One region of the Arthrobacter sp. TJ-240 genome, then DNA from elsewhere that is predicted to be linked to it. Evidence: riboswitches for the same ligand, from Rfam matches in the RefSeq annotation. Region 1 holds a riboswitch; each other region holds the start of a gene.
What was found. A riboswitch is a leader RNA that binds a small molecule or an ion and turns the genes downstream of it on or off. The one in region 1 is predicted to bind cyclic di-AMP.
Positions count from the first base shown of each region.

Region 1 (9,354 bases):
CACTACGGTTCTTAGCCAATTTAGGTCCTCCTGGACGTACTCTTCGGAACGAGCTTTTCGCGGTATTCGAAAAGCCTCTGTTCGAAAACCTATCAGCTTGCACGCGGTGTTCCGCGTGTTTACGCGGCTTTTCGGCTCGATCGGGGCCGGATTGACCCAGTTCCGGTCTCTTTCGCGGGCTTCGGGCGGGAAACGGCAGAAGCCGGCAACCCGCGGGTTGCCGGCTTCTGAGGTGCCGTGCGGAGGGCGTCACGCCCCGGTGGCTGTTACCAGCTCGACTTGGTCACGCCGGGCAGCTCGCCCCGGTGCGCCATGTCACGGAAGCGGACACGCGAGATGCCGAACTTCTGGAGCGTGCCGCGGGGGCGGCCGTCGATCTGGTCGCGGTTACGCAGGCGAACCGGCGAGGCGTTCCGGGGAAGCTTCTGCAGGCCGAGGCGTGCTGCTTCGCGGGCTTCGTCGGTGGCGTTCTCGTCGACGAGGGTCTTCTTGAGCTCGAGGCGCTTGGCCGCGTAGCGCTCGACGATGACCTTGCGCTGCTCGTTGCGAGCAATCTTTGACTTCTTGGCCATGGTTTAGCGCTCCTCTCGGAATTCGACGTGCTTGCGGATCTTGGGGTCGTACTTCATCAGGACCATGCGGTCCGGATCGTTACGACGGTTCTTCCGCGTCACGTAGGTGTAGCCCGTCCCTGCGGTGGACTTCAGCTTGATGATCGGACGTACGTCCTTGTCCTTTGCCATTAGAGCTTCACTCCCCTCGCGAGGATCGACGCGACGACAGCGTCGATACCGCGGACATCGATCGTCTTGATGCCGCGGGCCGAGACCTGCAGCGTCACGTTGCGGCGCAGGGAAGGCACGTAGTAGCGCTTCTTCTGAATGTTGGGGTCGAACCGGCGCTTGTTGCGGCGGTGCGAGTGGGAAATGCTGTGTCCAAAGCCGGGCTCGGCTCCGGTCACTTGGCAGTGGGCTGCCATAACTCTCCTCCAGATTAGATGAACGTGACGGAATCACTTGTTGAGCGTCCCGCCACCAGTAATGACACCGCTATTACTGCAGCTTTCCGGAGGTTGGCCTGGCAGGGTGAGAACCTGCCGAAGCGCCTCGCCGCGGGGAAGACGGTGAAGATCGGGCGTCGCGCAGCCTCGCGGCGCACAGCCCGACATTTCAGGTAGTCGCGGGTAGCCGGGCGGACTCCGTCCCGCCCATGGACGGATCGGCGTCAGCCACAGCCAAACGCCCTACCATACTACCGACAGGATTCGGCTTGACCAAAACGGGTCAGTCGCCCATCCGCCCATCCCGGTCGACGACGACGGGCTCGTCCGGTCCTGCCCCCGCGCAGTCCCCGGACACGACCGCGCCGGAGTCGACGATCGCGTACCGGACGCGGCCTCCTGCGGTGATCCGCACGCGGTTGAGCAGCACCGAGTCCTCCACGACGGCGCCGGCCTCCACCGTGGCACCCGAGCCGATGACGCTCCTGCGGACGGTACCGCGCACCGTGGCTCCGGGGGCGATCAGCGCGTCGGCGACCACGGCGCCCTCGCCGATGCGCGCCGGGACCAGCTGCGGGGGCTCGGTGAGGATCGGCCACTGCGGGTCCGCAAGGTCCAGCCCCCGGCCGTCGACGAGGTCGAGGTGGGCGCGGAGGTAGTTGACCGGCGTCCCGAGGTCCCGCCAGTACCCTTCGAGCCGGTGCTCCACCACGGCGCCGCGTTGCACCAGGTGGGGAACCAGGTGGTGTCCGTAGTCCCCGAGCCCGTCCTCGGTGTCCTGCAGGCCGTCGAGCGTGTCGAGCAGGGCGGCCGCGGTGTAGAGGAAGATCTCGGCTGCCACGATGCTCGTGGGAGGGCTCTCGGGCTTGTAGGCGAAGTCGGTGACCCGGCCGGCGTCGTCGACGGTGGCCACGCCGTGGTTGGAGGCGTCACCGTCGAAGTCGACAGTGACCATGGTGAGGTCCGCGCCGGTGCGGAGGTGCGTGTCGACGACGTCGCGGTAGTCGAGGCGGTAGAGGTGGTCGGAGCTGAGCACCAGGACGAGGTCCGGCGCGAAGTCCCGGATGAAGGCGGCCTGGCGGAGCAGGCCGTCCGCGTTGCCGTCGGCGAAGCCCTCACCTTCCCTGCCGCTGAAGGGCGGCAGGACCAGCAGGCCGCCGCGCGTGCGGTCGAGGTCCCAGGGCCGGCCGTTGCGGAGGTGGTCGTTGATGGTCTTCGGCTGGTACTGCTCCATGATCCAGACGTCGGAGATGCCGCTGTGCTGCAGGTTCGACAGTGCGATGTCGATGAGCCGGAAGCTGCCGCCGAGGGGCATGGCCGGCTTGGCGCGGTGGTCCGTGAGGGCGCCGAGGCGGCCGCCCGCCCCGCCGGCGAGGACGATCGCGAGGACGCGGGGTTGGTGCCGGAACTGTCCGTGCGGGGCCATCTGACGTCCTCTCCCCGGCCCGCGCCGGGTGCTGTCGGATCCTCGGGACGGGGGTGCCCGGCCGAGGGGAATCGGGGAATCGGGGGAATCGGCACGACGCCGATGCCGGGCCTAGGGCGACCGGGGCGAGGCGCTCGCCCCGACCTCCTCGCCGTCGGCCAGGATCCAGTGGGCGCTGTCCATGCCGCGGAGGATCTTGCGGCCGACCCGCTCGAGGTCGGCGACGTCCTGCCCGTCGAGGGCGTCGAAGACCGTGGCGCGGACCTGTGCGACGTGCGCGACCGCGAGTTCGGTCAGCATCTCGAGTCCGGCGGGCGTCAGGGAGGCCGTCGTCACCCGGCCGTCGGAGTGGGACGGGAGGCGGGACACCCAGCCGCGCCCTTCCAGCTTCTTCACCACGTGGCTGAGACGCGAGAGCGACGCCGTCGAGCGTGCAGCCAGTTCGCTCATGGGCAGGCACCTGCCCTCGGACTCGGAGAGCATCGCGAGGACCGTGTAGTCGAACAGGGTGATGCGTGCCTCGCGGAACAGGTGCGCGTCGAGGCTCGCGGGGACCAGGGACGTCAGCGCATACAGTGCCAGCCATGCGCGCCGCTCGTCCGCTGTGAGCCATTGCGCCGCCATCCGCTCATTCTGGCACACCGGTTCCGGGCCGCCGAAGGGCTGCGCGCGGAGCGGCGCGGGCTTGCGGGCCGCCACCGGGGGTGCTTGCCGGAGCCCGTCCGGCGCCGGGGCGGAGCGGTCCCCTCCCCGGGTGCCGGATCCGGTGCGCGCGGGCCGGCCTCCCGGCCGGCGGTCCTCACGCCCGGACGATCTGCGACTCGCGCGGCACCTCGGTGCCCGTGGCGGTCCGGAAGGCGAGGGGCAGCCCACGGGCGGCGCCCCAGTCGATGCTGTCGGTGACCTGCAGGTGCACGTGCGGCTGGGTGCTGTTGCCGGAGTTCCCGCACTCGGCCAGCAACTGCCCGGCGAGGATCCGGTCCCCCACCCGGACCCGGAGCGATCCCAGGCGCAGGTGGGCGACCAGCACGAAGGGCCCGCCCCGCTCGAGGGCGACGACGACGTGGTTGCCGGCTATCGCCGCCGGCCCGTCGTGGATCCGGCGGGACTGGCCCGCGGTGTAGGCCAGCAGCGCAGGCTGCGACCTCCGCGCTGCATGGTCCTCCTCGCCGTCGTGGGCGATCACGACGGTGCCGGCGGCCGGCGCCAGGACCGGGGCCCCGAAACCGACGAACGCCTCGGGTGGTTCGGTGGCCAGCAGGGCGCGCCACCCCCGCGAGGCCACCCGGCCGTGCGCGTCGACGGGGACGAGGTCGATGGCGTAGGTGGTGCCCATCAGGTGGGTGCCGTGGCTCGGTACGCGGCGGGCGGGGCTGTTGCGGGCTCGGAAGAACCCACGGAGGGGATACTGCAGCACGACCGGTTCACGAGTGGGCGGCAGCACGTCGGGCCGGGAGGCCTCAGGCCGGAACGGTCGCCCGGTCGGGCTGGACCGGCGTCGGGTACTTGGCTGTCAGTTCGTCGCCCGAGGAGACGCCGCGCAGGCGTCGTCCCACCCACGGCTTCAGGTACTCCCGCGCCCATTGCGCGTCCGCCTTGAGCTGCTCGGCCCGCCGGAGGACCGGGCGCGCCTCCAGCTCCGGCAGGTCGATCCGGTGGGAGGCCTTCAGCGCCTCGAGGACGCGCGCGGCCATCAGCGTGTGTCCGGCGGCGGACATGTGCATGCGGTCGACGTCCCAGTAGCCCCAGTCCTGGAACTCGCGCAGCCGCCAGTAGTCGACGATCGTCGCGTCGCGCTTGTCCGCGATCTCGCGGACCCACTCGTTGTAGACGGCCGTACGCCCGCGGGTCTTCCCGAACACGGCGGAGCCAGCCGCGTCGAAGCCCGTGAACAGCACGACGGCGGCGCCGGCGTCGCGGAGCCGCCCGACGCCGTCGTCGTAGTGCGCCATGAGGGCGTCGATGTCGATGCGGGGCCGCAGGATGTCGTTGGCGCCCGCGTAGAGGGTCACGAGCGTCGGCTGCAGCGCCAGGGCGGCGTCGATCTGCTCGTCGAGGATCTGGCGCATCTTCTTCCCGCGGATCGCGAGATTCGCGTAGCCCCAGGAGGGGTCGGCGAGGATGAGCTGCTCGGCGACGCGGTCCGCCCAGCCGCGCACGCCGTTGGGGGACGCCGGATCCCAGTCGCCCACCCCTTCGGTGAAGGAGTCGCCGAGGGCCACATAGCGCTGGGGAAAGTTCACGTCCCAAAGATTACCCTCGGCGCCGGGGACGGCCGGGATAAGCTCGACGAAGCCACCCGTTGACACCCCGCACGAAGGACACCATGCCCACCGACGTTTCACCCGCGCCGACCACCGACACCGTCGCGGATGCCGGATCGGGCGGCCGTCGAGCCGCGCTGATCGTCAACCCGATCAAGGCCACCACCGCCGACGTCGAGGGCGCCGTCCGGCGCATCTCCGCCGAGGACGGCTGGGAGGAACCACTCGTGATCGAGACGACCGCCGATGATCCGGGGCACGGCCAGGCCCGGGAGGCGCTCGAGGCCGGGGTGGACCTCGTCATCGCGGCCGGCGGGGACGGCACGGTCCGGTGCGTCGCCGAGGAACTCGCCGGCACCGGGACCATGATGGCCCTCGTGCCGCTGGGTACCGGGAACCTGCTCGCCCGGAACCTCGACATCGCCGTCGACGATCCGGATGCCGCCGTCGAGTCCGCTTTCCGCGGGACGGAGCGGACCATCGACGTCGTGCACGTCACCGTGGACCGCGCCCAGGACGCCCACGTGTTCCTGGTCATGGCGGGGATCGGCTACGACGCCGCCATCATGTCCGACACGCGGGATGACCTGAAGGACAAGGTCGGCTGGCTCGCCTATGTGGACGCCGGGATCAGGAACCTGCCCGGCAGGCCCTCGCGCACCACCATCTCCGTGAACGGGGGCAAGCCCTTCGAGCGCCGCCTGCGCAGCGTGATGGGCGGCAATTGCGGGAAGATCATGGGCGGCCTGGAGATCTTCCCCGGCGCCAGGATCGACGACGGCCTCATGGACCTCATGACCGTGGCCCCCAAGGGCAGGCTCGGGTGGCTGGCCGTCGTGGGCAAGCTGGTCGCGCGCGGCAAGGGCAGGAGCAAGGATCCGTCGCTGGAGTACTTCCAGTGCCGCACCGCCGAGATCACGCTGCGTGAGCCGCTCGAGGTGCAGCTCGACGGCGACGCCCTCGGCAAGGCGACGCACATGGCCTTCGAGGTCAGGCCGGACTCGCTCCGCCTGCGGATGCCGCTCGGTTACAAGGATCCCGCAGTCGTGAGCGAACCGCTGCCCTGACGGGGCCTCCGGCAGCTGCGGCCCACGCGCCGGCGGCTGCCCCCGGTCACAGCCAGGGCTGCGGGTCGACCTTCTCGTCGTGGACCAGAACCTCGAAGTGGAGGTGGCACCCCGTGGAGTTGCCGGTGCTGCCGACGGCGCCGAGGGGGTCGCCGCGCTTCACAGTGGTGCCGGCCGGCGCCTCGAGGGCGCTCATGTGGTTGTAGGTGGTCTTCAGCCCGTCGCCGTGGTCGATCACGATGCGCTGCCCTCCGCCGTAGGCGTGCCAGCCCGAGTCGACGACCGTCCCGGCGTCCACGGCCTTCACCGGGGTGCCGCAGGCGCTGGCGTAGTCGACGCCCGTGTGGAGCTCCGTCCCGAAACCGCCCATGGGGTTGACCCTGTACCCGAAGGTCGAGGCGACCGTCGGGGACTCCACCGGGGCGCTGAAGGCCTTGCGTTCCTTCGCTGCCGGTGCGAGGGAGGCCGAGAGCGCCCGCGCACTCGCGATGCTCGGGGCGATGCCTTCGGCGGCGGGCCCCGCAGCCTCGAGGCCGAAGGTCACCGTGGCTCCCGCGGGCGCGGTGACGGCCTGCGATACGCCGGACGCGGGGGCAGCGTCCGCACCGTCGGCGGGAGCCGAGGTGGCCGACGGCGCGACGGCGCCCATGAGCAGGCCGGCCGAGGCCAGGACGATGCCGGCGGTGGCGGCGTTGTCCCGGAGGCGGGTGAGCGACGCAGGGACAGTGCCGCCCCGGGATGCCGTCCGGCGGGTCGCCGGGGGACGCGCGTCCGTCCGTCGCTGAACCGGCGACGGCGTGCGTCCGCTGCTGCGGACGCTGCGGCGCGACGGCAGGGACACGGTGGCGTTGTCGGCCTCGGCGGCGTCGCCGATGCCGTCGATGGCGTCGTCGACAGGGATGTCGCGCGCGGCCCGCTCCCGGGCCCGGAGTTCGCGGCGGGTCGGCGGCGCGGAGGTGCTGGGACGCGGCGCATCCCCGGAAGGAGTCGGGACTGCGGCGGGCGCGGACGCATCGGGTCCCGGCTCCACGGGCGCGACGCCAGGGGTCGGCGCGGGAATGGACGGTGCAGCCGGCAAGGAGGCCGCGAAGAGGGGGCTGTGCACCGGGTGGGGCTGCGCACGCAGCGAGCGGCGGTTCGGCGGAGGGGTGTGCGCGGAAAGCTGCGGCGTCGCGTGGTGCTGGTCCGGGCGGGCGTCGGACGCGCGACGGCGCCCGGACATGAGCGTCTGGGTCAACTGCATACCTCTCTCACACGCCCGCGAAGTTAGCTGTCGGATTCGAGCAAGAGTTGACTCGGCCCCACGGCGCGGTCCTCGGCGCGGCAGAAGCGCAGGAAGGACCGTGCTGTCGACTATGCGTGAGGGCTTCACCCCGAGGCGGCTCGTGCCGCCGGAATGTGGGTCCTCCACCCCTGTCACAGGTTGTTCAGGCGGTCCGCTGACAGGGTTAGGCGTGCGGACCTGAATTCCACGATGGAGCTTTGACTGCTCAAACATAGGCGAGGAAAGGCGAAGTTACAATTCCGTTATCCAGCCTGTGGACAATTCATGCAATACTGCATTCCGTCATCAGGAATCCTGAGGAAATGTGCGGCAGAACCTGAGTTTCGGCCGCGGAAAACCCAGTCAGGACAGCTCGGCCCGCCCCTTGCGCCAATACCCCATGAAGGCAACCTGTTTCCGGTCCACCCCGACGTCACGCACGAGGTAGCGGCGCAGGCCCCGGACCACGGCGGCCTCGCCCGCGATCCAGGCGTAGAAGGGCTGGGTCCCGGGAGGCCGTTCCGGGTTGACGCTCGACTGCACGATTGCCGCCTCGAGCAGCTGCGGTGTCTCCCAGAGGATGGTCCTGTCGATGTCCACGTCCTCCGGCTCGCTGCCGCCGCTGGCGGTGACCTCTCCGGAGAGGGAGACCCACCCCGGCAGCCGCACCGCGTTCCGGACGGCGGTCTCGAGCAGCTCCCCGTGGGGGCGCCGGCCGCGGGCGAGCCAGGTGATGGAGACCGAGGAGCGGGTGTCGATGTTCTGGAAGTCCGCGCCGTCCGGCACCTCGAGGAACGCATGGCCGCTGATGTCCTCGGGGAGCGACTCGAGGATGGCGCTGATCGCGGGCACTGCGGTCTCGTCGCCGGCGAGGAGCACGTGCTGGGCGAGGCCCGGGCTCCACTCGATGCCCCCGTAGGCACCCGCTGTCGCGCACTGTGCGGCGGCGGAGTTGGGTCCGATGACGCACACCCGGTCCCCGCGCCTTGCCGCTGCCGCCCATTCGGACGCGGGACCGCCGCGGCCGTCCTCGTCGAGGTGCATCACGAAGTCCACGTCGATCTCCGGCTGCGGGCCCGTGCAGCGCGAGGCGCGCACGGTGTAGGTGCGCATGGAGCCGCGCTCCTCCGCGTCCATGCCGAGCCACAGCTGGTACCAGCTGGACGCAGCGCCGCCGCGCATCATCCCCGCGATGTCCGGGCACGCGCGTCCGGCGGACGGGATGACGATCTTGATCCGGAGGTCGAGGGAGTCCCCGGCGACGCCGAATGACTCCAGGCAGGCGCCGCCGAACGTGATGCGGCGGAAGTTCGCGGTGAGGTCCTGCACGGCCGTGACGACGACGTCGAACGCCAGCACCATGGGCTCGGTGTCCGCCGCGGTGCGCCGGGCAGTCCTCTGTGTCACATCGGTCATGATGCCTCCATGCGTGCCGGAACGATGTCCTGCGGATTGGATCGGTAGCCGCGTCCCGGCTCACGGCCGGAAGCGGGGTTTCTGGTGGGAACGGCTGCGGGGGCACGGACGGGCTCGGCTGCGGGGGCACCGTGATGTCTGCCGACGGGCACCACCATCGGCGTACCGGACACGGGGTCCTCGATGATCCGGCAGTCGAGGTGGAACACACCCCGCACCGTCTCCTCGGTGACGACGGCGGACGGCGCGCCCTCGGCGACGATCCGGCCCTCCCGCATGGCGATCAGGTGGTCCGCGTAGCGCGCAGCCAGGTTGAGGTCGTGCAGCACCATGACCACGGTGGTCCCGGAGCGCCGGTTGAGGTCGGTGATGAGGTCCAGCACCTCGATCTGGTGGGTGACGTCGAGGAAGGTGGTGGGCTCGTCGAGCAGGAGGATCCCCGTCTGCTGGGCGAGCGCCATCGCGATCCATACGCGCTGGCGCTGCCCGCCGCTCAGCTCGTCCACGGTGCGGTCCGCGAGGGACAGCGTGTCCGTGGCCTCGAGCGCGCCCGCCACGGCGGCGTCGTCCTCCGGGGTCCACTGGCGGAACCAGCCCTGGTGCGGGTAGCGCCCGCGGCCTACGAGATCGGCGACGGTGATGCCGTCCGGGGCCACCGGGGTCTGCGGCAGGAGACCGAGCAGGCGGGCGACGGCCTTCGTGGACTGCGTGGCGATGTCCGCGCCGTTGAGCAGCACGGTGCCCTCGACGGGCTTGAGCAGGCGTGCGAGCCCTCGCAGCAGCGTCGACTTGCCGCACGCGTTGGCGCCGACGATCACCGTGACCTTCCCGGCGGGCAGCGAGACGGAGAGCCCGTCGACGACGGTCCGCTCGCCGTAGGCGAGCGTGATCCCGGCGGCGGACAGCGTGGCCGCCGC
Region 1 is NZ_JBZCNG010000003.1:520,672-530,025, forward strand. Features, by position in the region: gene AC4D2C_RS10710 (HU family DNA-binding protein) at 1-19, opposite strand, end outside; gene rpsN (30S ribosomal protein S14) at 267-572, opposite strand; gene rpmG (50S ribosomal protein L33) at 576-743, opposite strand; gene rpmB (50S ribosomal protein L28) at 743-979, opposite strand; gene AC4D2C_RS10730 (glucose-1-phosphate adenylyltransferase family protein) at 1,284-2,426, opposite strand; gene AC4D2C_RS10735 (MarR family winged helix-turn-helix transcriptional regulator) at 2,538-3,050, opposite strand; gene AC4D2C_RS10740 (M23 family metallopeptidase) at 3,226-3,843, opposite strand; gene AC4D2C_RS10745 (SGNH/GDSL hydrolase family protein) at 3,887-4,669, opposite strand; gene AC4D2C_RS10750 (diacylglycerol/lipid kinase family protein) at 4,753-5,757, shown strand; gene AC4D2C_RS10755 (M23 family metallopeptidase) at 5,804-6,994, opposite strand; cyclic di-AMP (ydaO/yuaA leader) riboswitch at 6,998-7,201, opposite strand; gene AC4D2C_RS10760 (siderophore-interacting protein) at 7,385-8,437, opposite strand; gene AC4D2C_RS10765 (ABC transporter ATP-binding protein) at 8,434-9,354, opposite strand, start outside.

Region 2 (9,354 bases), on a different contig from region 1:
CTCCCGAGGAGCAGGTCGGCCGCCACGTGTCCGCGGTCGTCGAAGGCGAACGGCTCGTCACGCACCGGTTCGAGGCGTTCGTGCCGGGCTATGGAGGATGGCACTGGTACGCGAGTGTCGCCCGTGTGGCGCGCAGCAAGGACGTGACGGTGTGCGAGGTGGGTCTCCTGCCCTCCGCGGCGTCCCTCATCGCGCCCGAGTGGCTGCCATGGTCCGAGCGTGTGCGTCCCGAGGACTCCCAGACGGACGGGCCGGTGCCGGCCGACGGCGTGGCGCAGGTCCAGGACGACGAGGCGCCCTCCGCTGCAGCCTCGGACGAAACCGCGTCGGGCGACGACGCCGCGGAAGCCCCCGACGCCGGGTGACCGCGTCGTGGCGCCGTAGCGGAAGGTGAGGAACATGAGTACCTTCCGTTCGCTCGGTATCCACAACTACAGGCTCTGGTTCGTCGGGGCCCTGATCTCCAACATCGGCACCTGGATGCAGCGGACAGCCCAGGACTGGCTGGTCTACGACATCCTGACGCCGCAGAGCGCCTCGGCCCTCGGGATCGTCATGGCCCTGCAGCTGGGGCCGCAGCTCGTCATCGCCCCCTGGGCAGGCCTCATCGCCGACAGCGTCGACCGGCGGCGTCTGCTCGCCGTCACGCAGGTGGGCATGGCGCTCCTCGGCGTAGGGCTCGGCGTGCTGGTCCTGCTCGACGTCGCCGTCCTGTGGCACGTCTACGCCTTCGCCCTGGCGCTCGGTATCGTCTCGGCCTTCGACGCCCCGGCGCGGCAGGCCTTCGTGTCCGAACTCGTGCGTGACGAGTACCTGCCCAACGCCGTGGCCCTCAACAGTGCCTCCTTCAACGGCGCACGCCTGATCGGTCCGGCGATCGCGGGCCTCCTGACCGCCGCGGTCGGGCCCGGGTGGGTGTTCCTGATCAACGCCCTGACCTTCGGCGCGATGGTCTACGTCCTCCTCGCGATGCGCAGTTCCGAGCTGAACAGGCAGCCGCGGCAGGCGCCGGGCAAGGGCAGGATCCGTGCCGGGTTCGCCTATGTACGGCACCGGCCCGACCTCATGATGGTGCTGCTCGCGATCTTCATCGTCGGAACGTTCGGCCTGAACTTCGCCGTCTTCATCGCCTCCATGGCGCGCACCGAGTTCGGGCAGGACGCGGGGGTCTTCGGCGTCCTCTCCTCCGTGATGGCCATCGGATCGGTCGCAGGAGCCCTGCTGTCCGCGCGGCGCGACCGTCCGCGCCTGCGCTTCGTCTTCGGGGCGTCGGCCGCCTTCGGTCTCGCGTGCATCCTTGCTGCTCTTGCACCGACCCTCTGGCTGTTCGGGCTGGCGCTCGTGCCGGTGGGCCTGTTCGCGCTGACCCTGATGACGAGCGCCAACGCCTACGTGCAGACCACGACCGATCCGATGATGCGTGGTCGTGTCATGGCCCTCTACTTCGCCATCTTCCTCGGCGGGACGCCGCTGGGTGCGCCGGTGGTCGGCTGGGTCTCCGACGCCTTCGGTCCGCGGTGGAGCCTCGGGGTCGCTGCGGCCTCAGGACTCATCGCGGCGGCGGCAGGGATCTTCTGGGCGTGGCGTTATCACGAGGTGCGGTTGCGCTACGACCGGTCCGCACCGCGCCGCCTGCGTCTCGACCATGAAGCCGGAGCCGGCGACAACGCGCCGTAGGGTTTCCGGCGGCTGAGCCGGGCCCGTCGATGATCCATCATCGACGCCCACCACAGGGACCTACCGGTTCGGTTGGTCCGGGTAGGTCGGAACGGGCAGGATTCGTCGATGCGCGACCTCCGCATCGATGACCTGCCCTGCCTGCCGGACCAGGTTTCGCCGTGGTCCGCCCGGGCGTCCCCTGAGGGTGCGCGGAGTGAACCACGGGATGCCGGCCCGTGAGCGGACGTCCCGGGTGCCCTGATGAACGGTGTGATGGTGGTGCGAGCACAGCAGGACGCCGTTGTCGATGCTGGTGGATCCGCCACGGCACCAGGGTGTCAGGTGATGGGCTTCGCACCAGCTGGCGGGGATCGAGCAGTCGGGGAAGGCGCAGCCCCCGTCACGTGCGACCAGGGCACGGCGGAGGTGGGGAGGAAAGAGCCGCTGAGCCCGAGATCCAGCACCTGGCCGCTTCCTCCCAGGACCACCGGGATGAGGCCGGCGTCGCAGGCGAGTTTCCTGATGGTGCGGGCACTGGCCTGTACCGAGAACACAGCGGAGCCGGCCTACTCGGTCATGTCGACGAGATCCTGGTAGGCGATCGTCACCATGACATGTGGGCGGTGTCCGCCAGTCGCCGGGAGGCCGGGGCCGGACAGGGCGGGCAGTACGACCGCAGCCAGGGCGGATCTGCAGGCGATCGACGATCCTGGACACGTTCTCGACCTCGACGACGAGGTCGCGGGCCTTGGTCCTGGAGAGGCCATGGTGCCGACAGCTGATGGCACGCGCACAGTCGGCAAGGGCTGTGCGCGCCGAATCCAGCGAACTGCCTGCCCGCGTCAGCGGTTCGGTCGGTGCGATGGCCATGGCTCCACTTTATGGAACACATGTTCTATTCCGCGGAGCAGGACGTGAATGTGGAGGACCAGTCGCGCGATGTCGTCCCCATGGTGCGGGCCTGTGGGCGACCGGCCCTAGAGCAGGTTCTCGACGACGTGATCGATGCAGGCGATCAGGGCCGAGACGTCGTCGGGCTCGATCGCCACGAACGTGGCGACCCTGAGCTGGTTGCGGCCCAGCTTGCGATAGGGCTCCACGTCGACGATCCCGTTGGCCCGGAGGATCGCGGCGATACGTGCTGCATCCACGGCGTCGTCGAAATCCACGGTCACGATCACGTTCGAGCGGTCTTCGGGACGGGCGACATACGGGCGGGCGACGGCGGACGCCTCGGCCCAGCGGTACAGGCGCCCCGCCGAATCCGCCGTCCGTGCGGTGGCGAAGGGCAGTCCGCCCTGCGCGTTGAGCCACTGCACCTGGGCATCGAGCGTCACGAGCGTGGACAGCGACGGCGTGTTGTAGGTCTGGTTCAGGCGCGAGTTGTCGATGGCGGTCTGGAGGTTCAGGAAATCCGGGATCCATCGGTCGCCGGCATCGATCCGCGCGGCGCGTTCGAGTGCCGCGGGGGAGAAGAGCCCCAGCCACAGGCCGCCGTCGGACGCGAAGTTCTTCTGCGGCGCGAAGTAGTAGACATCGGCCTGCGCCACGTCCACGTCGAGCCCGCCTGCTGCGGAGGTCGCGTCGACGATCACGAGTGCGCCGTCGTCGGCGCCGTCGATCCTCCGGACCGGAGCGGCGACACCGGTGGACGTCTCGTTCTGCGGCCAGGCGTAGGTGTCCACGCCGGCCTCCGCGACAGGATCCGGGCGTGTGCCGGGTGCCGACGTGATGACGGAGGACGCCTCCAGGAACGGCGCCTTCGTCGTCGCGGAGGCGAACTTCGAGCCGAACTCGCCGAAGGACAGGTGCTGCGCCTTCCGCTCGACGAGCCCGAACGTGGCGACGTCCCAGAACGCGGTGGAGCCGCCGACGCCGAGGACCACCTCGTACCCGTCGGGGGCGCCGAAGAACGTGCTGAGACCCGTCCGGACCCGGCCGACGAGGTCCCGGACAGGAGCCTGCCGGTGCGAGGTCCCGAGCAGCGACCGCCCCGCCGCCACGAGCGCGTCCACCTGGCCGCTCCTGACCTTCGACGGGCCCGCGCCGAAACGGCCGTCCGAGGGCAGGAGGTGGTCGGGAATACGGGGCGAGTCACTCATGCGATGCTCCAGCTGTTGGGCGGCAGGTACGGCCTCATTCTGCCCCAGCGGTCCCGGGCCCTCCATTTGTTAACCGGCTGCGGGAAGCCGCCCTGACCGCGCTCCGCCCGATTGCCGGGGCCGTTGCGCCATGGGTTAACCTTGGGGGGCGTGGGGCGGAGCAGTCCGTGGCGGCTTTGGCCTGCCTCACCGGCGTGAGGCATTCCAGCCGCGCACCCGCACCGCACCGCACCAAGGAGCTGAACCGCATGACGGACCTCATCGACACCACCGAGATGTACCTGCGGACCATCCTTGAACTCGAGGAAGAGAACATCGTCGCCCTCCGCGCGCGCATCGCCGAGCGCCTCCGCCACTCGGGTCCGACCGTCTCCCAGACCATCGGCCGCATGGAGCGTGACGGTCTCGTGGTCGTCTCCGGTGACCGGCATCTCGAGCTCACCGAGCTGGGCCGCCACAGGGCCACGGGCGTCATGAGGAAGCACCGCCTGGCGGAACGGCTGCTCAGCGACGTCATCGGCCTCGACTGGGCCTACGTCCACGACGAGGCCTGCCGCTGGGAGCACGTGATGAGCGAGCGGGTGGAGCGGCGGCTCTACGAGCTCCTCGGCAAGCCCTCCGAATCGCCGTACGGCAATCCCATCCCCGGACTTGCGGCCATCGGTGGCATCGAGTCCGAGCGGTTCACCGACGGCGTGGTGACCCTGCTGTCCGCCATGGGCACGTATGCACCCGGGAAGCAGGTAACCCTGGTGCGCCTCGCCGAGCCGATCCAGGTGGATCCTGAACTGCTCACGCAGCTCGACGAGGGCGGCCTCCGTCCCGGAGCGCAGCTCAATCTCGAATCCGTGGGTGACTACGTGTCCGTCCGTGTCCCGGGGGTCGAGGGAGCCCTGGAACTGCCGCCCGAGGTGGCCTCGCACGTGTTCGTCTCCGTCGCCGCCTGAGGACTCGGCCGCCGCCGCGCGGGTGTGCAGACGGTCCTCCGAACCGGCGTCGTCACCAAGAACACACCATTTCGTGATCGTAACGTGACAAACGGGTGTTTGTGAGGTAGCTTTCATCTCGTGCCAAATTCGCTCTAGATCCGGCACCCTCCTGCAAATCGCCTAGCTCTGCCATTGCTCGAGGTCCGTCCGCACCATCGCATGGCAGAGGCGGGGGAACCAATTTCTGGGTTTCGTAACCGAAATCCTTGGGGTTAAGTCGCTGCTTCACGCAGCGGCCGGGTGACTCCCATCCGAATCCGACAGCTCACCTCGCAGGCGTTGGGAGAGGCAATCCAACGTGTCCAATAGCTCTTCACTGGGCCGCCACCGTGCGGCCCGGAACGTCAGTGCGCTGACGAACCTGTCCACTGCAGTCACCTCCAACGCCGGATCGGTCGGCCGCCAGGCAGCCGTCATCGTGGCCGCCTCGGGCCTCGTCCTCACCGCCGGTCTCCCGGCCCACGGGGCCACCCCCGCAGAGCGCGAAGTAACGTCCTCCACGGCGTTGACCGTGAGCCGGGTCGTCTCGGCCGAGGTCACCGTCCCCGCCACCGCCACGGTCTCCTTCGACCGCGTGGCCGTCGAGGTCACCGCCGCCCCCGAGCCCGTCGTCGAGGCGCCCGCTCCCGTGGTCGAGGAGCAGGCACCCGCCGCGCCGGCCCCGGCCGCAGCGCCCGTCGCCGTCGTTCCGGTCGCAGCGCCGGCCGCTCCCGCCGTGGCTGCCGTCGCCGCACCGGCTCCCGTCGCCGCACCGGCTCCCGTGGCCGCCGCCGTCGCACCGGCTCCCGTCGCCGCACCGGCTCCCGTGGCACCGGCCGCAGCGCCCGCCGCCGTCGCACCGGCTCCCGCTCCCAAGCCCACTCCTGCTCCCGCCCCGTCCTCCGGCGTCGCTGCCGGCCTGGTCGGCTCGGCGTACGCCCAGATCGGCGTCGCCCAGGACTGCACCGCCATGGTCGAGAAGGCACTGCGCTCGGTCGGCAAGTCCGTGGGCGATCTCGCCCCGGGCCAGTTCTTCCAGTTCGGCGACGTCGTCAGCAGCCCCGCCCCCGGCGATCTCGTGATCACCGGCGGCCACGTGGCCATCTACGTCGGCAACGGCCAGGTCATCAGTGGCGGCCTGAACGGTATGAACACCGGCCTCCACTTCCTGGCCGACCTGCCCGGCGCCAGCTTCGTCCGCGTCCGCTAGAAACACACACCTGGAGTTATCCCCCATGCCTTCATCCGTCATGCCCGCACGCCATAGAGCAGAAGCACGGTCCGCCGCCGGCTTCTCCGAACTCGCCAAAGCAGTCACCTCGAACGCGACCGGGATGGGCCGCCAGGCCGCCGTCATCGTCGCCGCTTCGGGCCTCGTCCTGTCCAGCGGTGTCGCCGCCAACGCGGCCGACCTCCAGCCCCAGCGCGACGTCGCCGCGTCCAGCGTCTCCCTCGCCTCGGCCCGGGCGGCCGTCGTCGCACCCGCCGGGCCCGTCGTGTCCTTCAACAGGACCGCGGTCAAGGTCAACGCGAAGCCCGTCGTCGCCCCGGCCCCCGTCGTCGAGGCCCCCGTCGCCCCGGCTCCCGTCGTCGAAGCCCCCGTCGTCGTGGCCCCCGTGGCCGCAGCGCCCGTGACCGCCGTCGAGGTCCCCGCGGCCGTCCAGGCCGCAGCTCCCGTGGCCACGAAGGCTCCGGCACCCGTCGCCGCCCCGGCGGCAGCCGCCGCTCCGGTCGCCCCGGCACCGGCAGCCCCCGCTGCTCCCGCCGCGTCGTCGGGCGTCGCCGCGACGATCGCCGCAGCGGCCAAGGGCCAGCTGGGCGTCACGCAGGACTGCACCCGCCTGGCCAGCAACTCGCTCGCCGCCGCAGGCATCAACTTCCACGGCTGGCCGGCAGGCTACCTCTCCCTGGGGCGCACCGTCAGCGCCGGCGAGGCCATCCCCGGAGACCTCATCTACTACGCCGACGGCGGCATGGGCATGGCCCACATCGCGGTGTACATCGGTGGCGGCCAGGCCGTCCACGGTGGATTCAACGGCAACTCCACGGTCATCGCCCCCGCCGAGCTCGGTTCGGGCGGCGTCTACATCCGCGTCGGCGGCTGATCGGCGGACGCATACGATCACGGGAGGACCGGCACGATGTGCCGGTCCTCCCGTGCGTGAGCAGGTAGCAGATTCTGCAGTGCGCCACACGGACGCCGCGGAATCCCGACGATTAGCCGCCTGCGTGTGTTTTGCTTACCCTTGCAGTGTCAATCCGAAGCACGTCTCCCGAACCCCGGGATGGCAACCGGTTGCGGGAACAGGTCAGCATCGAGGCTTTGTTCATGCGCACTCTTGTTCTGAATGCAGGGTATGAACCACTGGCGGTGGTCACCTTCCGCCGGGCACTGGTGCTTGTGCTCACGGGGAAGGCCAGCGTCGTCGCCGAGGACGACGATCCGGTCGTCGGACCGACGGAAGTGCTGGGCCGGCCGTCGGTGATCCTCCTCAACCGGTACGTGAAGATCCCGTACCGGCACGACGTGACCGCCACGCGACGCGGGGTCCTGCGCCGCGACAACCACCTGTGCGCCTACTGCGGGAAGACCGCCTCGACCATCGACCACGTGCAGCCGCGCTCCAAGGGCGGCGCCGACACCTGGGAGAACCTCGTGGCGTGCTGCCTCAGGTGCAACAACGCCAAGGGCGACAAGACACTCAGCAGCCTCGGCTGGAAGCTCCGGGTGGTCCCGCTCCCGCCCCGCGGGCCGCAGTGGCAGATCCGCGAACTCGAGAAGCCGGCACCGCAGTGGAGCGAGTTCCTCGCGGAGAACGCCGCGTGAGCCCGGGCGCGCCGCCGTTCGACGCCATCGTCCTGGCCGGGGGACGTTCCTCGCGACTGGGCGGCGTCCCGAAGGCCGGTCTGGTGCTCGACGGCGAGACCCTGCTCGAGCGCACCTGCGCCGCCCTCTCCTCGGCCCTGCACCTGACCGTCGTGGGGCCCGTGCCCGACGACGGCCGCCCCGGGACGGGCACCGCGTCGTTCGTCCGGGAGGAACCTGCCTTCGCCGGTCCGGCGGCCGCCGTCGTCGCCGGATTCCGCGCATCGTCCTCCCGCGCCGTGACGCAGCCCACGGCGCCGTGGTGCGCCGTCGTCGCCTGCGACATGCCCCGGGTCGGGGAGCTGGTCGCAGTCCTCCTCGCCGAGGCCGCGAAGGGCGGCGACACCTCCCTGGTGGCGGTCGACGGCGGCCGCGACCAGCCGCTGGCGGCGCTGTACCGCACCGATGACCTCTCCGCCGCCGTCGACGCCGTCCTGGCCCGCGGACCCGCCGACAACCTCTCGATGCGAAGCCTCCTTGCTAGTGTGAGCACCAGATACGTCCCGGTTCCGCCGGGCACGACGCACGACGTCGACACCTGGCAGGACGCACGAGAGCTGGGTGTCGACGTCCCCTGACACCGCCCGGAGGGCCCATGGACGACCGCGAGAAACTGCTGCAGGAGTGGACCGAGAAGCTGCTCGCCGCCTTCGAGATCGAAGGGACGGACGTCGACATCGACGCCGTCCTCGGGCTGGCCGGACGGGCCGCCCACGGCGTCGTACGGCCGGCGGCGCCCCTCACCACGTTCGTCGTCGGCTACGCCGCCGGTCTCGCCGTCGGCAGCGGGCAGGCGGACGAGCAGGTGGCCATGCGGTCAGCGTCGGCGGTGGCCGATGCCCTCTGCGCGCAGGCCGCGGCGGAGCGAGGCACCGCATGAGCGGGGCAGCCGCAGGACGCGGCGTCGACTGGGCGACCGCCCGCACGCTCGCGCACACGGCGGGACGCCCCCTGCCGTTCCAGACCGTCACCCTGGCCGACGCCCTCGGGCAGACACTCGCCGAACCCGTCCACGCACTGCAGGCCATCCCGCACTACGCGTCGTCGGCAATGGACGGCTGGGCGGTCAGCGGCGAGCCGCCCTGGACGCTGGTGAGCCACGCGGAGCCGGAGGAGCACCTGCGGGGCAGGCCCTCACCGCACGCCGATTCCGGGGAGGTGTCGCTCGCGCCCGGGGAGGCGACGTTCATCCTCACCGGAGGAGTGGTCCCGCAGAACGCTCACGGCATCCTCCGGACCGAGCACGGCGCCGTCCGCGGCGACACGCTCGAGCGGAACGAGTCCGCACGACCCGACGAGCCCTCGCTCCACGAGCACGTCCGGCCCGCAGGGGAGGAGGCCGAGGAGGGCTCCGAGGCCATCCCCGCCGGAGTCGTCCTGAACCCCGCGCAGATCGCCCTGGCCGCGGTGTGCGGGCACGACACGCTCGCCGTCCTCAGGGCACCGCGCGTGTCGCTGCTCATGACGGGCGACGAGGTGATCGACCACGGCCTGCCGCACCCCGGCCAGGTGCGGGACACCTTCGGCCCCCAGCTGCCCGGGTTCGTGGCGATGCTGGGCGGCCATGTCGACGTCGCCGGCCGCGCGAAGGACGACCTCGACGACGTCGTGGCGGCCATCAGCGCGGAACCGACCGACGAGTTCTCGCTGGCGCGTGCCTCCGGCGACGTGCTGATCACGACCGGCGGCACCGGCAGCTCCTCCGCGGACCACATCCGCCGCGCGCTCACGGAACTGGGGGCGGAGCTGATCATCGACG
Region 2 is NZ_JBZCNG010000004.1:44,706-54,059, forward strand. Features, by position in the region: gene AC4D2C_RS11185 (DUF3027 domain-containing protein) at 1-365, shown strand, start outside; gene AC4D2C_RS11190 (MFS transporter) at 400-1,677, shown strand; gene AC4D2C_RS11195 (HNH endonuclease signature motif containing protein) at 1,738-2,529, opposite strand; gene serC (phosphoserine transaminase) at 2,637-3,761, opposite strand; gene AC4D2C_RS11205 (iron-dependent transcriptional repressor DtxR) at 4,010-4,708, shown strand; cyclic di-AMP (ydaO/yuaA leader) riboswitch at 4,891-5,043, shown strand; gene AC4D2C_RS11210 (NlpC/P60 family protein) at 5,049-5,939, shown strand; gene AC4D2C_RS11215 (NlpC/P60 family protein) at 5,965-6,834, shown strand; gene AC4D2C_RS11220 (HNH endonuclease) at 7,059-7,556, shown strand; gene mobA (molybdenum cofactor guanylyltransferase) at 7,553-8,173, shown strand; gene AC4D2C_RS11230 (DUF6457 domain-containing protein) at 8,191-8,475, shown strand; gene AC4D2C_RS11235 (molybdopterin molybdotransferase MoeA) at 8,472-9,354, shown strand, end outside.
Region 2: it holds a riboswitch for cyclic di-AMP, as region 1 does, so the genes downstream of both, AC4D2C_RS11210 (NlpC/P60 family protein) here and AC4D2C_RS10755 (M23 family metallopeptidase) in region 1, are expected to answer to the same signal.

Region 3 (9,354 bases), on a different contig from region 1:
GAGCCGCGCCGTCTGCCCCGGGTCCTTCGACCCCATCCACAACGGGCACATCGATGTCATCAGCCGAGCCGCCCGCCTCTTCGACGAGGTGATCGTCGCGGTCTCGACGAACTATGCCAAGAAGTACCGGTTCGGGACCGAGGAGCGCATGGCGTTCTGCAGCGAGAGCCTCGCGCACCTGCCCGGGGTGACCGTGCGGCCCATGGGGGACGGTCTCGTCGCCGAGTTCTGCCGGGAGCACGGTGCCGTAGCGCTCGTGAAGGGGCTGCGGTCGGGCCTCGACTTCGACTACGAACGTCCCATGGCCACCATGAACCGGCACCTGGCCGATATCGAGACGGTGTTCCTGCCCACGGCCACGGACTTCGCGCACGTGTCCTCGACACTGCTGAAGGAGGTCGCGGCGCTCGGCGGGGATATCGGCGCATTCGTCCCGGACACCGTCCTCGCCCGCCTGCAGGCGGAGGCCCGGGCCTCGGACGGCGGCGGCGTTTTGGGTCAGCCCGGCTCGTCAGGGTAGGATGGTACGTCGGTCATATGTTCTACAGGAGTCACCATCAAAAGCGATCTCAGTTCGCCCCTGACGTTCAGCGTCAAGGATCTCGGACGCAGTCCGGGCAGCATGCGGACAGTCGAAGAACATGTGCCGGCACCGAAGGATTTCGGTGTCGCCCTGATCGGCGTGCAGGAGGGTTCCGACATGGAACTCGATCTGCGGTTCGAATCGGTGCACGAGGGAATCCTGGTGTCGGGAACGGCGAACGTCGAGGTAACCGGCGAGTGCGGCCGTTGCCTGGAGCCACTGCGGTACGAGCAGGACGTGGATGTCCAGGAACTCTTCTTCTACAGCGACTCCGAGTCGCTGTCGGTGGAGGAGGACGAGGAACAGCACAGGGTGGATAACGATTCGGTCGATCTGGAACCCGTGCTGAGGGATGCAGTGGTCACGTCGCTGCCATTCCAGCCGGTGTGCCGGGAGGATTGCAAAGGTCTGTGCTCCGAATGCGGAGCCCGGCTCAATGACGATCCGGACCACCACCATGAAGTATTGGACCCTCGCTGGTCGGCCCTCGCCGGGCTGACCGGCACCGCCGCAGAGAACGACGCGGCACCAAAGTCAGAGTCAGACGAGAGAGAAGAGAGTTAGCCGTGGCTGTCCCGAAGCGGAAGATGTCCCGCGCGAATACCCGTGCACGCCGGTCCCAGTGGAAGGCAACCGCCCCCAAACTGGTCAAGACCCTCGAGAACGGTCGCGTCACCTACAGCCTCGCCCACCAGGCCAAGGTTGTCACCGACTCGGCCGGCACGCCGCTGTTCCTGGAGTACAAGGGACGCAAGGTCGCCGACGTCTGACATCGGATCCGTCCCGCCGTGTCCACGCGCCGGCGGGTCCCCCGACCGATGCGCCGGCTGATGCGGTTGTGAAGAATACAGAAGAGCTCACGAAGCGTCTCGGTGTCGATATCGACGCCGAGACGCTTCGTCTTGCCCTGACCCACCGGTCCTACGCCTACGAGAAGGGCGGGATCCCCACCAACGAGCGCCTCGAGTTCCTCGGCGACTCGGTCCTCGGGCTCTCGGTCACCGATGCCCTGTACCGGGACAACCCGGGCCTGTCCGAGGGTGAGCTCGCCAAGCGGCGGTCCGCCGTCGTGAGTACCAAAGCCCTCGCGGGCGTCGCACGCACCCTCGACCTCGGCAGCTACGTGCTGCTGGGGCAGGGCGAGAAGCTGACGAACGGGCGGGACAAGGCGTCGATCCTCGCGGACACCATGGAGGCCGTGATCGGCGCCGCGTACCTCAGCCACGGCATCGAGACCGCCCGTGCCATGGTCATGCGCCTCATCGGGCCCCTGCTGCGCGACTCCGCGGTCCTCGGCGAGGGCACGGACTGGAAGACCCGCATCCAGGAGACCGCGGCCGGGCGGCGACTCGGTCTCATCGACTACCAGGTCGAGGGCACGGGCCCCGACCACGCCCGCACCTTCACGGCGCACCTGCTGATCGGTGGGGTCGGATACGGTTCCGGGCACGGACCGTCGAAGAAGGAAGCCGAGCAGGCGGCGGCAGCGGCGTCGTGGAAGCTGCTCACCGAAGGGGCCGGTTCCGTGCACGGGGCCGGGGAACCCTCCGACGCGCGCGACGGTTCCTGAGTGCCTGAACTGCCCGAGGTCGAGGTGGTCCGCCGTGGCCTGGCCCGCTGGGTGACCGGACGCACCATCGAGGACGTGGACGTGGTCGACGCCCGGTCGCTCCGGCGGCACGTCGACGGCGTCGAGGACTTCGTCGGCAACGTCACCGGGGCGCGCGTCACCGACGTGGTGCGCCGCGGGAAGTTCCTCTGGCTCGTTCTGGAGGATGCCGCCGGCGCGGACACCCCGCCGCACGTCGCACTGATGGCACACCTCGGCATGAGCGGGCAGCTCCTCATCGAGGAGCCCGCCGCGCCGCGCGAGAAGCACCTAAAGGTACGCCTGACCCTCTCCGCCGCGCTCGACGAGGAGGGCGTGCCGCTGCCCGCCGAGCTGCGTTTCGTGGACCAGCGCATCTTCGGCGGCATGTTCGTCGCCGACCTGCAGCCCACCGGGGACGGCCACCCGGGAGGGCTGGGGGAGGGCAGCCTGCCCCTCGTGCCGCACCAGGCCGCGCACATCGCACGCGACCTCCTCGACCCCGCTTTCGACCCCCAGGCCTTCCACCGGCGCCTCCGTGCCCGCAGGACCGGACTCAAGCGCGCGCTGCTCGATCAGGGGCTCGTCTCCGGCATCGGCAACATCTACGCCGACGAGGCCCTGTGGGCTGCCCGGTTCCACTACGCCCGGCCCACCGACACCCTGCGGCGCCCGGACACCCGGCGCATCGTCGAGGCGGCCACCGGCGTGATGACCCGCGCCCTGGCGGCCGGGGGCACGAGCTTCGACGCCCTCTACGTGAATGTCAACGGTGCCTCGGGCTACTTCGCGCGGGACCTCGAGGCCTACGGCCGCGCCGGGCAGCCGTGCCGCCGCTGCGCGGCCGAGGGCCGGCACACGCAGATCCGCCGGGAGTCCTTCATGAACCGGTCTTCCTACCTCTGCCCGCACTGCCAGCCGAGACCGCGCAACGCGAGGACGTAGCCTCCCCGGGCCTGCGACGTGATCTTCCCCTCGTGATCCAAACGTGACAATCCGGGACCCCTCGCGTACCGTTGAAGCCGCGCCCGCGCCACCACGGCGGGGCGCTCATCCTCTTTCAGCCGAACCCTGTCGATGAGGATGAACCGTTCGCACAAACCATTCGACAGGGGCGGGGGAACCAGTAGCGGACTCTTCAACGAGTCCTAGGGGTAAAGACACGCGTTGACCAGCCTGGGGGCGTTGGTCGACAGGTGCGTGTCCGGATGTCCCATCCGAACCCGACAGCTAACTTCGCAGGCTTTGGGAAAGGCAACAGCATGTCCAAGAGCCATATCGCGCGCCACCGGGCCGTCCCCACGCGCACCAACCCCCTCGTCACGGCCTCACGCGCCGTCACCGCGACCGCGTCCGTCGCCGGCAAGCCCGCCGCCGTCGTCGTCACCGCGTCAGGCCTCCTGTTCGGTGCGGCACTTCCCGCCAGCGCAGCCGGTGAGATCAGCATCGACACCCAGCAGTCCACCGCGAGCACCACCGCGGCCGGCACCTACACCGTGCAGGCGGGCGACACGCTCGGCAGCATCGCCTCCTCGCACGGCGTCAGCCTCGAGGCGCTGTTCGCGGCGAACGGCCTCGGCTACGCCTCGGTCATCCACCCCGGGCAGTCCATCTCGCTGGGCGGCTCCGCCGCCCCGCAGCAGTACTCCGCTCAGTCGGTGCCCGCACAGGCAGCGCCCGCGCAGGCAGTGCTCGCGAGCACCACGGCGACCCCGGGCAACTCCACCGGACTCAGCACGCAGTCCGCCGCCTCCATCGCGCCGAGGACCTCGCTCGCCGGGATCGCCGGCACGGCGATGCAGGGTGTCGGCTCGGGCTACGTCTACGGCGGCACCGCCTACGGCGCCTGGGACTGCTCCGGCTTCGTCCAGTGGGCCTATGCACAGCAGGGCATCAACCTGCCCCGCACCACGTGGGCGCAGTTCGCCGCCATGACGCCCACCAGCAGCCCCCAGCCGGGTGACCTGGTGAGCCAGAACGGTGGCAGCCACGTGGGGATCTACCTCGGCGACGGCCAGATGGTCAGCGCGCTGAACCCGTCGCAGGGCACGCAGGTGCACTCGGTCGACGTCATGTCGGTGGACGGTTACTACACCCGCTAGAGCGGACAGACGGCGCAGACCGGCGGCGAACGCCGGTAGCGACACGCAAAGGGCGGGGTGCTATGCACCCCGCCCTTTGCCGTACCTGGCTTCGGGTGTACATTCCGGCGGGTCACGCCTACCCGGAGGAGCACCGATGTTTCGAGGATTCGCCACCGTCACCTTCTACGCCGACGATCTCGCCGCCGCCCGCGACTGGTACACGGAACTGCTGGGGACAGCGCCGTACTACGCCTTCCCGCCGCCCCCCGAGCCTCCCGCCTACCTCGAGTTCCGGGTGGGTGACGACGAGGACGAGCTCGGGTTCATCGACCGGAGGTACGGGCCGTCCGGTGCGTCCCTCGGGCCGGGTGGCGCCGTCATGTTCTGGCACGTCGACGACCTGACCGGCACGCTGGACAGGCTGCTCCGGCTGGGCGCCACCGAATACGAGGCGGTGACGGAACGGGGGACCGGCGGGTTCACGACGGCGTCCGTGGTGGATCCGTTCGGCAACGTGCTCGGCATCATGCACAATCCCCACTACCTCGAGGTCCTGGCTGCACGGAGGGCCTGAGCGTGACGCGCCGGAGCCCCTAGCGCGAGTAGTGCCGGGCCAGCCGCTCGAAGCCCTCGTCGATGCTGACGTCCGGCTCCCAGCCGAGGACTTCGCGCGTGCGCCGCTGGTCGAACCAGTGCGCGGTCGAGAGCTGTTCGGCCAGGAAGCGGGTCATGGGGGGCTCCTCGGTGCGGCCCGCGGCGAGCCAGGCGCGCTCGATCACCGCTCCCGCGCCTCGGGCGAGCGCTCCGGGTACCGACCATGCCGGTGGCGCCACCCCGCCCGCGCGGCAGATCCCGGCCACGAGCTCCGCGATGGGGCGCGGCTCGCCGTTCGTGACCACGAAGGCCCGACCCTGGGCGGCGTCCATGCGTCGCAGGCAGGCGACGATCGCCGAGGCCGCGTTGTCCACGTAGGTCGTGTCGATGAGGGCGGTGCCGCCATCGAGCAGGGGCAGGCGGCGGCGGCGCGCCCGGTCGATGACGCGTTCGACGAGCTGCGTGTCGCCCGGACCCCACACGATGTGCGGGCGTACCGCGGCGACGCGGAAGCCCGGCCCGGAGCGGCCGAGTGCCAGCAGCTCCGCGGCTGCCTTCGTCCTCGCGTAGTCGCCGCGCGCAGAGGCAGGATCGGCGGGGCCGGCAGGAGCGCCGACGAGGGACGACCCGTCGTGGGCGACCGAGGGGGAGGAGACCTGCACGACGTCGGTCGCACCGGCGTCCTGCGCCGCGTCGAGCAGCCGCCTCGTGCCCTCGACGTTGACGCGGTCGAACTCCGCTGCGGCGCCCGTGAAGGAGACCTTCGCCGCCAGGTGGATCACCGCCGTGCACCCGCGCACCGCGGCCATGACGGCACCCGGGTCCTCGATGGACCCGAGGGAGTCCTGTGCGCCCGGGACGCCGGAGGGGCGGCGCTGGAAGCACCGCACGTCGCGCCCGTCGGCGATCAGGTGCTGCGCGACGGCGCGTCCGAGCATGCCGCTCGCGCCGGTCACGAGGACCGTCACAGGGAGCCCGCCCGCCCGCCGGACAGGAAGCGGCCGCTCCACGCGGCGATCCGGGTGCGGTCGATCTTCGCGTTGTGGCGGACGTCGACGGGCAGTGCGGGGACCGCGATCACGGCCGCGAGGTCGACGCCGAGCCCACGCGCTGCCGTGCGGGCCGCGGCGGCCAGCGGAGCGTCCGCGAGGCGAGGACGCCGTCCCGCCGTGTCGGTCTCGAGGACCGCGACGACGGCCTGTGTGCCGGCGGGGCCGACGCCGACGACGGCGGCCAACCGGACACCGTTCAGTGTCTCCAGCGCCTGCTCGAGCCCGACTGGCGTCAGGACGCCGGCGGCGGAGGTGATGACGTGGCCCAGCCGGCCCTCGACCCACAGGCGCCCCCCGGCGTCGAAGTGGCCCACGTCGCCTGTGCGGTGCCACGGTCCGGTCCGTGCCGCGTCCTGCTGCGTCCGCCACAGCCGGAAGTACCGGTCCTTGACGTGCGGGGCGTCGACGAGGATCTCACCCGTGACACCGGGCGTCGCGGCGGGTGCGCCGGTCGCCGCACCGGCGCCGTCGAGCGGGCTGACGGCCACGCGGGCCCCGTGGACGGGCACGCCCACGCAGACGCCGTTCCCTGCGCCCTCCGCAGAAGACGCCGCGGCGGCCCGGATGCCGTCCAGGTCGATGTCCGCGACGAGGAGGGACTCCGTCATCCCGTAGGGCGTGTGGAGGGCGGCTGCGGGCACGAGGGACTGGACGGCGTCGAGCAGCGGGACGGGGATCGGCGCACCGGCCGACAGCAGGAGGGAGATCCGGCCGAGGGCGCGCCGGCCGTCGGCGTCGAGGTCCGACGACGTCGCCAGGACGTTCCGCAGGGCCGCAGGTGAGGCGAACACGAGGGTCGCGTCGACGGCGCCGGCGGCAGCGGCCAGCGCCCGGGCCGTCAGGGTCCGCGGGGCCGTCACGTCCATGGCCGGGGTCACGGACGTCGCGCCGAGTGCGGGCCCGAGAAGGGCGAAGGGCGCGAACCCGGCCACGAGCGCCGTTCCCGGTCCCAGGCCGAGGGTGCGCTCGACGGCGTCACGCATCGCGGAGAGCTGCCGGTGCGTGTAGACCACGCCCTTGGCGGGACCGGTGGAACCCGAGGTGAACAGGATCGCTGCATCGGCGTCGGCATCGGGCGCAGGGACGTCCGGGACGGGATGGGCGGCGCGGAGGTCGCCGAGGGAGGCCTCCACGTGCAGCGCCCTCCGCTTCGCCGCCGGGAGGGGTCCCACGCCGATGCGGCGGCCGGGCCACCCGAAGGCGCGGGCGGCGAGGAGGGCCCGTTCGATGCCGATCACGACGTCGGGCGCTGCGCCCTTGACCGCCCTGCTGAGGCCGCGGGCGCCGAGACCGGCGTCCGCGACGACGATGACCGCGCCGATCCGCAGGCATGCGTAGATCAGGACGGTGAGGTCCACGCCGGGCGGTACCAGGAGACTGACCCGGGTGCCGGGGCCGTACCCGAGCGCGGTGAGTCCCGCGGCGACGGCGGCGACGTCGTCGTCGAGCTGGCGCCAGGACAGCATGCGCGGGGCACCCGTGGCCGTCATCTCGGCGACCGCCGTCGTCGAGCCCTCGGGGCTGCCCGCAAGGTCGGCGAGGCGCCGGCCGAGCGGAACGTAGGGGACGGCGTCGCGGGAGCGGGCGGGATCCGCGGCGGTGGCTGCGGTGGCGCTGGCCGGGGCGGCTGGTCCGGTGGCTGCTCCTGCTGCTGTCCCGACGGTGCCGGCGCCGACGGAGCGGGCCGCGAGCCACTCCACGGCGGTCGACGCCGTGTCGGCGTCCTCCTGCACGAGGTGGCCCGCGTGTTCGAAGCGGTGGATGTCCGCGTGGGGTAGCCGCCCGGCAAGGTCCTCGAGGTAGGTGTCCGAGAAGATCGGGTCGTGCGGGCCCCACATCATCAGGACGGGGACGTCGAGGCTGCGGATGCCCTCCGCCGTCGCGGTGAGCGCCGGGTAGCTCGGGTGCGAGGACTCGGCGGGGATGTCCGAGACGAAGTTCGCGATGCCCTGGCGGTCCGTCGCGGACCGGTAGGGGGCGCGGAAGGCGCGGCGGACCTCGCGGTCGAGCGCGGGCCGCGCGAGGCCGAGCGTGACGTCGAGGAAGGCGGTGCTGGTCCGCGTACCGAGCCGGTGGACGCCGGGCGCCAGGGCGAGGCGCAGCGGCGCGGGGATCGGGCGGTCCCCGTCTTGGTGGACCGCCGTGTTGGTGAGGACCACGCCGGCCAGGGAGTCCCGGTTGCGGTCGGCGTAGCCGAGGCTGACGACCCCGCCCCAGTCGTGGCCGACCGTGACCACGGGCCCGGTGAGGCCGATGGCGGCGACGAAGTCCTCGAGATCCGTGATGCGGTGGGCGAGTCTGCGGAACACGCCGGTCCGGTCCGAGTAGCCCATGTCGAGCTGGTCGACGGCGATCACGCGCCAGCCGGCGTCGCGTCCTGCTGCGAGGTAGCTACGCCACAGGTAGGACCAGGTGGGGTTGCCGTGCACACACAGCAGCGTGCCCTGCACGGGCCCTGCGAGCTCCGCGCCGTTGTCGAGGTAGTGCCACCGGTGCGTCGTACCCGGGGCGTCGGCGCCGCTGGTCGAGGGCACGTCGATGCGCGCCGACCACGAGGGATCGACGCCGGGGAGTGCTACCACACAAGCTCCATCATCGAGGTGTTCAGGCCCGAGCCTACGCCGAGGCACAGCACGCGGTCTCCGGGGGCCAGCGACTGCGACTCCTGGGCGAGGGTCATCGGCAGCGACGCCGGCCCCACGTTGCCCCAGTGCGGGAAGGTGATGGGCACGCGCTCGCGCTCGAGGTCCACGGCCTTGATGATGGCGTTGGTGTACGAGTTGGAGACCTGGTGGGTGACGTAGCGGTCCATGGAATCCCACGCCCAGCCGTCCGCCTGCGCCTCGTGCCACGCGGTGACCACGAGCTCCAGGCCGCCGTCGAGCAGGCCCTTGGTGTCGGTGTACATGCCGTCGATCCCGCCCACGCACAGCTCGTGATGCTGTGTCCCGGCGCGGGACACGCCGCCCAGGATGCGGTGCGAGCCCGGATGCAGGTCGGCCGGGCCGATGACGGCGGCCGCGGCGCCGGACCCGAGGGTGAGGGTCGCGAACTCGGCCAGGAAGTCGGCGCGCGTCGAATCCTCGCGGTTGAGGCGGCGGAACGTCGCCTCCTGCGTGCGCTGGGCGTCCTCGCCCGCGACGATCAGGGCGTATTTGATCTGCCCCGAATCGATCATGTTCGCCGCGAGGGTCATGCCGTTGACGAAGCCGAGGCACGCGTTGGCGAGGTCGAAGTTCATGGCCGAGGACGGTAGCCCCAGCGAATGGTGGATCTTCACGGCCACGGACGGTTCGAGGTTCCGCCGGGTCACCGAGGTGTTGATGAGCAGGCCCACGTCGCCCGGTTCGATGCCGGCCTCGGCCATCGCCTTCGCGCCGGCCTCGATGGCGGCGTCGTCGAAGTCGGACCCCGGTGACCACCAGCGCCGCTCCGTGACGCCCGCCACGCGTT
Region 3 is NZ_JBZCNG010000002.1:610,478-619,831, reverse strand. Features, by position in the region: gene coaD (pantetheine-phosphate adenylyltransferase) at 1-520, shown strand, start outside; gene AC4D2C_RS07640 (YceD family protein) at 581-1,147, shown strand; gene rpmF (50S ribosomal protein L32) at 1,150-1,353, shown strand; gene rnc (ribonuclease III) at 1,422-2,153, shown strand; gene mutM (bifunctional DNA-formamidopyrimidine glycosylase/DNA-(apurinic or apyrimidinic site) lyase) at 2,154-3,116, shown strand; cyclic di-AMP (ydaO/yuaA leader) riboswitch at 3,255-3,431, shown strand; gene AC4D2C_RS07620 (C40 family peptidase) at 3,434-4,273, shown strand; gene AC4D2C_RS07615 (VOC family protein) at 4,410-4,829, shown strand; gene AC4D2C_RS07610 (NAD-dependent epimerase/dehydratase family protein) at 4,849-5,817, opposite strand; gene AC4D2C_RS07605 (alpha/beta fold hydrolase) at 5,814-8,483, opposite strand; gene AC4D2C_RS07600 (3-oxoacyl-ACP synthase III) at 8,477-9,354, opposite strand, start outside.
Region 3: it holds a riboswitch for cyclic di-AMP, as region 1 does, so the genes downstream of both, AC4D2C_RS07620 (C40 family peptidase) here and AC4D2C_RS10755 (M23 family metallopeptidase) in region 1, are expected to answer to the same signal.